2 regions of the Gardnerella bivia genome follow, and region 1 is predicted to be linked to the other one. Evidence: riboswitches for the same ligand, from Rfam matches in the RefSeq annotation. Region 1 holds a riboswitch; the other holds the start of a gene.

Region 1 (5,104 bases):
TGTCCAGCCATGTTTTTGTTTTAAGTTATCTAAAAGATCTTGCATGTCTAATCTAGTTAAAGCGTCTAAAGCGCCAAAAGGTTCGTCTAATAATAATAATTCAGGATTATGAACTAAAGCTCGCGCTAATGAAACTCTTTGTGCTTGTCCTCCTGAAAGTTCTGAAGGCCATTTGGATTCACAATCGTTTAGTTGCATATCTTTAAGCGCGTTTTGTGCAATAGTTTTAAGATTAGATTTATTACCTTCCATTCCAAAAATCACATTTTGCCATACTGGTAACCATGGTATAAGTCGTGCATCTTGGAATCCTATTGCTTGATGTTGCGTGACTTTTATCGTTCCGCAATCTGGTTTTATTAAGTTAGAAATCACTTTAAGAAGTGTTGTTTTTCCGCAACCAGATCTACCTATAAGTGAGATAAACGTTCCACTTTGAATCGTGCACGTAATGTCTTTCAGTATTTCTTTATTTTCCTGAAAACTAACGCGTATGTGCTGAAGATTAACGCACTCATAGTTATTTGAATCGTTAATTTCAATAGAAGATTTTGCCAAATCTTGTGATTTAGTTTGCAAATCAGCATACGAATTCTTTGTTATCACGTTTATCTCACTATGTTAGAAATGTAAAGTGTGTTTGTATTTAATCACTTAGTGCAATCAATAGTTGATTTAGTGAAGTCAGGAACGGATTTAATAAATCCATATCTAACTTCCTGCTCAGCTTGTTTTGTCAACATTTCGCGACCTTTTGCATCAATTGGAAGAATGTCTGGAACGTAGAACTTTGCGACTTCTTTAAGCGTGCTTTCAGATGCACCAAATTCTTTATAAGCGTTAGTGATCACGCTAGGATCTTTCTTTGCTTTTTGGGCTTCCTTAACTAATGCGCGATACATTTTCTTAACTAAATCTGGATGCTTTTTAGCAAATGATGCAGAAACCATGTGTATAGAAACGTTTAGATTTCCATAATCTTTAGCATTAACAATTCGTTTTGATCCTGGAGTCGCTAAAGCTGCTGCTAAATTCTGGTCAAATGTTGCTAGTGCGTCAATCTTTTTAGTTGTGAAAGCTACTTGGAAGTTTTTAGGACTCATTTCAACTTCTTGAACTTTAGAAACGTCTAGTCCAGCTTTTTCAAATGAACGGTGAATTACGTAATCTCCAGTTCCACCTTTAGCTATGATTCCAATTTTCTTTCCATACAAGTCTTTTAGTGTTTTAATACCGCTATTAGGAGCTGCTACTATTCCTTGAGAATCTCCGTTGTAGTATTCAATAGCGAATGCAACCCACGGTTGATTTTTTGAAGCCCAATCAATAAAGCGAGTAGTTCCTGTTGAAGAAGCGTCTGCAGCTCCGCTATTTACTGCAGCATATGCGTCTAGTGGAGCGTAAGGTCCTGTAAATTTTACTGTTGATTTGCCAAATTCTTTTTGTGCAAAATCATCATTTTTCAAAGTTGTTAGATAATTAGCTGTTGAAAGATATGCTACACGCATAGTTCCATTGCTTGATGAAGATGATTGTTTAGATTGTTGAGCGCTACCACATGATGCAAGAGCTATTGTTGCGCAGAGGGCGCATGTTACAGCTAAAGCGCGTTTACTTATGTTTGACGCATTAAAATTAAACATAATTAGTTCCTTTTGTTTTATGTTGTTTTGGTTATTTTGTGATTATCTTTTAGTTTTTAATTTCTTCTTTTTTAGTTTTTCTTTTTCGCTTTCTTCGCTCTGGCATAAGAGCATATTCAAATATGTTTGCTGTAAATTCTGAGCTAAGACCTGCAATTGCATATAAAATAATGCATGCCATAGTTTGTTCCGGTCTAAAGAATTGTTGAGCGCGAGCAAGAATATATCCAAGTCCTATTGAAGAATTAACTGTTTCACAAGTTACTAAAGCTACCCAAGCAACAGATATTGCGAATCGTAAACCAGTCATAAAACTTGGTAATGTGCCACGAAGCAAAATCTTTGTAAAAATAGTTGATTTTTTAACGTTATAAGCTTGAGCTAATTCTAATAATTTTGGATCAATATTTCTAACTCCATCGCGGATATTTACATACATAGGTCCAAAAACTCCAACGGCGATAAGAGCAATCTTCATCATTTCATCTATTCCTAGAAAAATAATGAATAATGGAGCTAAAGCTGGGAATGGTATTGAACGTAGCATATGGCTTGGCTTGTCAATTATTGTATTGCCAAGTTTACTGCCTCCTGCGAGTAGCCCGGCTGGAACAGCGAAAGCGATACCTAATAATAGTCCTGCAATAACTCGAAAAATACTTATTGCCAATGAAGGCATAAGTATTCCTTCGTTATTTAAGTCAATAAATGCTTGCACTACCTCAAGAGGGGAAGGTAAAGCTCGATTTTCAATTGGAGAAAGTGTAGTGAAAAACCACAAAAGCAAAATTACAATTGTAGAAATCCAAATTTTGCATGAAGACAACACATTGCATACAATCTTCAATATCTTTTTTGCTTCGTCATGCGAATGGTAACTCATTCGACAATCCCTTCGATAGTGCTAACTATATCAGGTTCGACGAGTATGATCTCAGCGCAATACGCTATAAATTATTGGTTATAGCATGACATACTGCGCACCCCGTGTCCGTGCCAATTATCGCTTATGGGTATGGACAAGTGTTGTAGAATGTAAGGATTTTTTAAAAGTTGTGTAGTTTTTATTTGTGTTTTTATTTGTGTTTTAGCATGTGTATTAGCATGTGTATTAGCATGTGTATTAGCATGTCTTAGTTAAAGTTTTTGTTAAAGTTTTTGTTACATGTCTTAGTTAAAGTTTTTGTTGACTCTTATTTAAAATTTTTTGAGATTTATGAAATCTATTACAAAGTTTATTTGTTGCTCTTAAAAATGCTTTTAGTTAAAATTTTTAAGTATATTTTGATTTATTTTAGATTGTTATTTAATTTATGTGAACGTTCACGGCATAAATGTGCGATTCTATCTTATAACGTCCATAAAACGCACTAATCTTGGAAGAGTCATCACAACCCATAAGTTATAAGGAGTAGTTGTGGCAGCTATTGAAAGCGTATATGCACGCGAAATTTTGGATTCTCGTGGAAATCCTACTGTTCAAGTTTATTTGGAAACTGAAGATGGTGCTCAAGGCATCGGTTTAGTGCCTTCAGGTGCTTCAACTGGTGAAGCTGAGGCTTGGGAGCGCCGTGATGGCGACAAGTCTCGCTACCAAGGCAAGGGTACTTTGCAAGCAGTTAAGGCTGTTAACGAAGTAATCGCGCCAAAGGTTATTGGCATGGATGCCACTGATCAGCGCGCTCTTGATGAAACAATGATTGAGCTTGATGGTACTCCAAACAAGGGCAAGCTTGGTGCTAATGCTATTCTTGGAGTTTCTCTTGCTGCACTTTATGCAGCTGCTGAATCTGCAGAACTTCCATTGTATCGTTATATTGGTGGCACGAATGGTCACATTCTTCCAGTACCAAATATGAACATCATGAACGGTGGTGCTCATGCTGATTTTGCAACCGATATTCAGGAATACATGATTTCTCCATACGGCTTCAATACTTATAGTGAAGCATTGCGCGCTGGCGTTGAAGTTTACCATACTTTGAAGAACGTTTTGAAGAAGGAAGGCTTAGCTACTGGCCTTGGCGATGAAGGCGGTTTTGCTCCAAAGATGAAGTCCAATGAGGATTCATTGAAGTATATTATGGATGCAATTGCAGCTGCAGGTTATGAGCCAGGAAAGCAGATTGGTATTTCTCTTGATGTTGCTTCTTCCGAATTCTACAACAAAGAAAACGGAAAGTATCGTTTTGATGGTGAAGATCGTGAATCTGCTTATATGCTTGATTACTACGAGAAGCTCATTAACGAGTATCCAATTGTTTCCATCGAAGATCCATTCCAGGAAGAAGGATGGGATGATTGGGCAGAAATCACCAAGCGTCTTGGTGATCGTTTGCAATTCGTTGGTGATGATTTGCTCGTCACTAATCCAAAGCGTTTGGCTAAGGGCATTGAACTTGGTGCAGCTAATTCATTGCTCGTGAAGTTGAACCAGATTGGTTCTGTTACTGAAACTCTTGATGCAATTGAACTTGCAACCAAGAACGGTTTCACTTCTATGGTTTCCCATCGCTCTGGAGAAACACCAGACACTACAATTTCTGATCTCGCTGTTGCTAAGAACACTGGTCAGATCAAGACTGGTGCTCCTGCTCGTGGTGAGCGCATTGCTAAGTACAATCGCTTGCTTGAGATTGAGGAAGAGCTTGGCTCTACTGCTAAGTACGCTGGTTACGATGCTTTCAAAGCTTGCAAGAAATACGTTAAGTAGTGTTGCAAGTTAAGCATATTAAAATCTAATAAGTATTTAGTAAAAGCTATTAAATATTTATAAGACGGTCGATTGCTTTTGTAATTGACCGTCTTTGCATATTCGCTAAGTTTTATGTGTTCAATTTAACTTTCGAAGTTTTATGTGTTCAATTTAACATATATAAATAATTATATGAAAGTGTATTATTTAATAGCCGTATATAATTAAACATGGAAATGTTTGAAAAACAATTCAATTATTTGCTAATAGATAATTGAATAATTGAATATGTTATGAGTCGAACGTGTTCCTTTTTTAAAATCACAATTAGATACACTATTTTGGGGGGATTTATGAGTTCGTTAGTATACGTAAGCGCTGGAAGTAACATGGGGGATCGCTTAAAGAATCTGCAACAAGCTGTATCAATGTTAAAAGAAGATTCTCATATAAGCGGTGTTGTTGTTTCTTCCGTATATGAAACTGAGCCAGTTGGAGATATTGAGCAAGATAGTTTTTATAATATAGGTCTTAAATTCCGTACAGATTTAACTCCTTATGAGCTTTTAGATTTCATTCACGAAATAGAGCAACGTTTGCATAGAAAAAGAATCATTCGTTGGGGTCCTAGAACTATTGATTTAGATATTATTGATTACGATAGATGCGTTTTTGAAAGTGAAAATCTTACTATTCCGCATAAAGAGAGAGATAATCGCAAGTTTGTTATAATCCCATTATTAGAAATTAGTAAGGATGATCCAGA
Region 2 (5,104 bases), 350 kb from region 1:
TACCGTGAGTAGTAGTAGTGTTTATGCGAGGGCATGGAACATGTATTGTATTTCCGTCTGGGAATACTACAGTGTTTCCAGCGTCAGCATCTGTTAAGTGTCCGCCTTTAACAATAACAATTGTGTTGTTTTCTGATGCCCACTTACTAGCTTGATCGCATGCTTCTTCAAAATTAGTAGCAGGTTGCTTATCGCATAACACTGCTAATTCTGGAATGTTTGGAGTGATTATATCTGCTTGTGATGCAAACTTTCGCATAGCATCTTCAGCTGATTTTTCTAGAAGTCTGTCTCCTGAAGTTGCAACCATAACTGGATCTAAAACAATAACTGGAACAGGATGATTTTTTAGCCATTCTTGAACTAAGTTAATGTAAGATGTATCTCCTAACATTCCGATTTTTACAGCGTCAATATCAACATCATCGAATACTGCTTCTAATTGCGCTTTCAAAAAATCTGTAGGTGGAGTATACACATTTCTAACTCCGCAAGTATTTTGAGCTACTAGATTTGTTGTTACACACATTCCATAACCGTGTGAAGCCATAATAGATTTCAAATCAGCTTGAATTCCAGCTCCACCTGTTGGATCAGTTCCAGCAATGCTTAATACTCTAGGTACAATTGGCTCATTCAATGGTGGAAGAGATGAATGACGTGCTGTTTCAAGAGATAGAGCAGTGTTTGTATTTTCAGTCATTGTTATCAATCTTTCTTAATAATTGCATGTAATTTATTTGCTTCTTCTTTAGGATTTTCTGCGCGCATCAAAGCAGATACTACGCATAATCCATCTACTGAAGAGTCTTTTATAGGAAAAACAGTTTTTTCGTTTATTCCGCCTATTCCAACTGATTTAATTCCAAGTTCTTTAGCGCGTTTTGCTATTTTTTCCAAGCCTTCATTCGTTAGTGCAGGACCTGCATCTGGTTTAGTAGAAGTAGCCCATACAGGACCAATTCCAATAACGTCAGGAAGAGGGATATTCTCTTTTAGGCACTCGTTATATACAGAATCTACTTGCTCTGTATTTTCAATAGAAAGACCTACCATCCACTCTGCTGGAATTGTTTTGCGAGCTTCAATATATGGCATGTCAGTTTGACCAATATGCAAGTTAAAGCCTAATGTTTTAGCGCATTCTACGCGATCGTCAACGAAGATAGGAACATTTCCATGACCGTTAGCAATTAACTTTTGACGTAATTGGCGAGCTTTATTATTAAAAGTTTCACTATCTGCGTATTTATCTCGCAATTGAACTACGCCAGATCCGCCTTCTACACAATCAAGTGCGATGTCAATTTCTGAGCGTTCGCTCATATTAGGATCTGTTATGAAGTAAAGTGACCAGTCGACTGGGTCAATATTGAATTCAATATCTGTTAGTTCCAGCATTTCTTCAGCGCTTAAATCCATAAGCGCATCCATCCATAGTGTGCGGAAAGTTCCAGGAGAAGTTGATCGTTTCGATGCCCAAGTTCCAGCTGCTGCTGCGTGTACGTGCGCTGCAACTGTAGCAGCAAATGGGCGCTCGCGATTAGCTCCAACGTATGCAGCTACTAGTGCACCAAGTGAGCATCCAGTTCCAACTACTTTTGTCATTATTTCATGGCCTCCGGCAACTCGAGCTGAGCAACCATGACCGTAAATTGCATCTTTTTCGCCAGAAATAGCCACAATTGATCCATATAGTGCAACTAACTTTTTTGCTGCACAAACTGCTGAATCTACGGAATCGCCTGCATCTACGCCTTTTCCGCCGCTTGCTTCACCTGCTAAGCCTAATATTTCAGACGCGTTTCCTCTTATTACTGCAGGCTGATTTTTTACAGCTTCGCGAGCGTATTGTGTGCGTGGACCTAATCCTCCAACGGCAACAGGATCAAAAACCCATGGAGTATGTGCTTTTACAGATCCGCGAATAGCTGCTTCCATAGATTCTCTATCTCCAGGACGGTATGTTCCAAGATTTACAAGTACGCCAGACGCGATTTGAGGGAACACTTCTGCTTCGTCAGGATCTACTACCATTGCAGGAGATGCTCCTGCTGCTAAAAGCACATTAGCTGTAACTTCTTGAACAACATTATTAGTTACGCAATGTGTTAGTGGATTCTTTGCTCTAACTTCTTCAATGCATGATTTCACATCTTCTATGAATTGCTTTTGTCGAGCTTCAATAGAGAATTCACTGTTTTTGTTATTGTCAAAACACGACGTTTTTGTCATGATTTTCCCTTCGCTAGTACTACCTAGATCAGGTTCAACGGGTATAATCTCAGCGCTAAGCGCACCCCGAACCTCTATTTGACTATATCCGCGTGTTATGACGTTTTATTATTTCATTTTGCGAGCGCGACAATCTTTAACGCTTAAGAAAACTAATCCAAGACAAATAAAAATCAGAGTGAAAATTACCAATAAATAAGCGACTCCTATGCCAAGAGTTGTGGCGTTAAATGTGTCTGGAGCGAATCCAAACCATCCTGCTTTAGCTCCATAATTCAAGAAGTTATATGGAGCTATCATGGCGTGTTCACCCCATCTTACTCCAACAACTTTTCCTAAAAATACAGAAAAAGCAACGTATGCGAGTGGTGGAATAGTTGCAAAAAGTACATGATAACGTTTTGAGCGGAATAAGTAGTCGAAAAGTATGAAGTCTAATATTGCTAGAAGTGGAGTAATGAAATGTACGCAAAGGCTACTTGCTCCATTGCTCATATATGCTCCTATAAAACCTAATTTATTGGTTGGAGCTAAGAAGCATAAGTAAAGAGTAAATGTTACTGCTATTGAAATTGTCATCATAAATTTGAAAATGTACCAAGCGTTAGTTTTAGTATCTTTCCAAGTTTTAGTTTCATCTCTTATTTCTGTGTTTATTTTGCATGTTATATCGTTTTTACAATTAGATATGCTGTAAGTATCCCAAATGAATGAGCCTGCAAGAGCTAAGCAAATCATGAGGTTAGAAAGATTTGTGAAGTATGAAAGAGATAGCCAGCCTTGCCATGATGCAGCCATTCCGTATATAGATGTGACTATAGCTATTACGCGTACGATTGAGCGGATAATGTAATCGCGAGTTGTAAGCGCTTTAATTGTTGCGTTTATTGAGTCTGTTGAGTTTGTTGAGTCTGTTGAGTTTAAGTTTTCTGTTGCGTTTATTGAGTCTGTTGTTTCTAATGTTTCTGACGTTTGCAATGCTACTTTTGACTCTGTTTCGTAGTCTTTTTTATATTCATCAATATTCATTTTCACTTATCTTTCTCTTTTAGTTTGTTTTTATTATCTTTTTTATTTTTTAATTTTTAAGTTTTTTTTTTTAAGCGCTTTTTCTAAATAGCCTATTTTTCAGCTTTTAGCATGCTTTTGTTTTTAGTTTTTTACTTTAACTTAGATTATTTTCTATCATGTTTCTAATGTTTCTTAAGCGTTTATCATGATTCTCTTATGTTGCTTTCTTGTGTATTTTTATTTGCTACGAGATTTTTCGTCAGCTCCAATAATTATTTAACTATAAAAAATTTTTTTAATCTGTATAGGATTATTCAAAAATAGCATATGTTTTTTGTGCAAAAAGTTTAATGATTATTATTAGAGTGATTTCACCGTATAATTGTGGATTGTAATTATATTTGAACGAAATGCAGTGGGGTAAGCTATGAATCAATTACAAGCATTGTTTGAAGGTAAGTTGTGTTCTAGCGTACCACTGGAATCTAATCGTTCGAATTCTTCTGATTCTATTACAAATACTTTGCTTGTTTTTGGACCTCCAAATAGCGGTAAAACACGTTTTGCAATTGATGCTGCTTTTAAAGCGATGTTGCATTATTCTAATTTAACTTCTTCGCTAAAGTCTTCTAGTAGCAGAAATAATCCATATGGTCCTGTTTACATGAGTGTGCAAAATCGCATATCTGCTGACCAATATTCTAGTGAAATCATCAATAAATTAGGTGCATCATTCCAATCTAGACCTGTTGGAACTTTGCCAGCTTTGGCTTTCCGAATTGTTTCTGATTTTTCTTTATTAAATCATAAATCCTCTCCGCGTCTTATTAACGGAGCAGAACAAGATTCTTTGTTAAGAAGCGTTGTCTATGAACATATATTGCATGTTCTTAGAGGTGAAAGTGGCAGTTGTGACACTTGCAAATTATTTGAGACATATTTTAATAATTCTCAATGGAACACAGTTGTATTGAATTATGATATTTCTAACGATAATTCAAGTAATTCATATAGCTTAAATGAGCGTAATAATAACAAGAATAAAACGTTTATCAGTTCTGCTTTTATCCACGAATTGAGAGATATTATTGCGCGCTTAGATGAATTGTTAATAATTAGCAAAGAAGATGAATCGCGTGTTTTAGAAGAATTAACTAATGGTGATTATTCGGCTCTTAACACGCGTGACTTTGTTGAACGTTTAAGTGTTCAATGGAAACTTGGATTTGCATTGCGTTCGTCTTATAGAAATATGTTGCGTAAAGAATATGGAAATTCTGCGCGTTATGATGCATCTACCTTAATGGTTGAAGCATCTAAAGCTGTAAAAAAATTAACTGAAATAAAATCAGGTTATGCACATATTCCTTCTATGGTTGTTGTTGATGATTTTCAAGATGTTACTTTAGGTGGATTCAATTTTCTTGAAACTTTATCTAGTGTTGGCGTTCGTATGGTTTTAACTGCAAATCCTGATGAATCCGTTCAATCATTTAGAGGAGCGTATCCTGATTATGTAGTTGAAGCTGCTCGTAATGGTTCTTTGAGAGCTAAATCTATTTCTATTGAAGATATTCTTAGTGAAGATATTATTAGTGAAGATTGTTCTAGCTCTTTTGCAAATTCGTCAGCTCAGTCTTCTGAGTCTTCTGAGTCTGCTGAATCTGCGGAGTCTGCTGAATCTGCTGCGTCTTCTGCGTTCAATAATTCAAGTGAATCATCTGAAAATATTGTAGATAATTCAACTTTTGTTTCTAAGCAAATACGCTCTAATCCTATAGATTTGGAATCTTTATCTCGCAATATTGATTCTTCTATTTCATCGCTTATGTTTACAGATATGCCACTGTCTAAGCGA

The links. Region 1 has a riboswitch for thiamine pyrophosphate ahead of HXT27_RS05710 (ABC transporter permease). Riboswitches for the same ligand answer to the same signal wherever they lie in the genome.
Region 2: linked by a shared signal. The riboswitch ahead of thiM (hydroxyethylthiazole kinase) and the one ahead of HXT27_RS05710 (ABC transporter permease) in region 1 are both predicted to bind thiamine pyrophosphate.

What each region holds. Positions count from the first base shown of each region.
Region 1 covers NZ_CP058399.1:1,438,089-1,443,192, reverse strand. The annotation lists gene HXT27_RS05720 (ABC transporter ATP-binding protein) at 1-558, opposite strand, end outside; gene HXT27_RS05715 (ABC transporter substrate-binding protein) at 651-1,643, opposite strand; gene HXT27_RS05710 (ABC transporter permease) at 1,693-2,526, opposite strand; TPP riboswitch at 2,516-2,641, opposite strand; gene eno (phosphopyruvate hydratase) at 3,061-4,356, shown strand; gene folK (2-amino-4-hydroxy-6-hydroxymethyldihydropteridine diphosphokinase) at 4,692-5,104, shown strand, end outside.
Region 2 covers NZ_CP058399.1:151,143-156,246, reverse strand. The annotation lists gene HXT27_RS00790 (bifunctional hydroxymethylpyrimidine kinase/phosphomethylpyrimidine kinase) at 1-703, opposite strand, end outside; gene thiM (hydroxyethylthiazole kinase) at 709-2,235, opposite strand; TPP riboswitch at 2,223-2,314, opposite strand; gene HXT27_RS00780 (hypothetical protein) at 2,344-3,033, opposite strand; gene HXT27_RS00775 (3'-5' exonuclease) at 3,674-5,104, shown strand, end outside.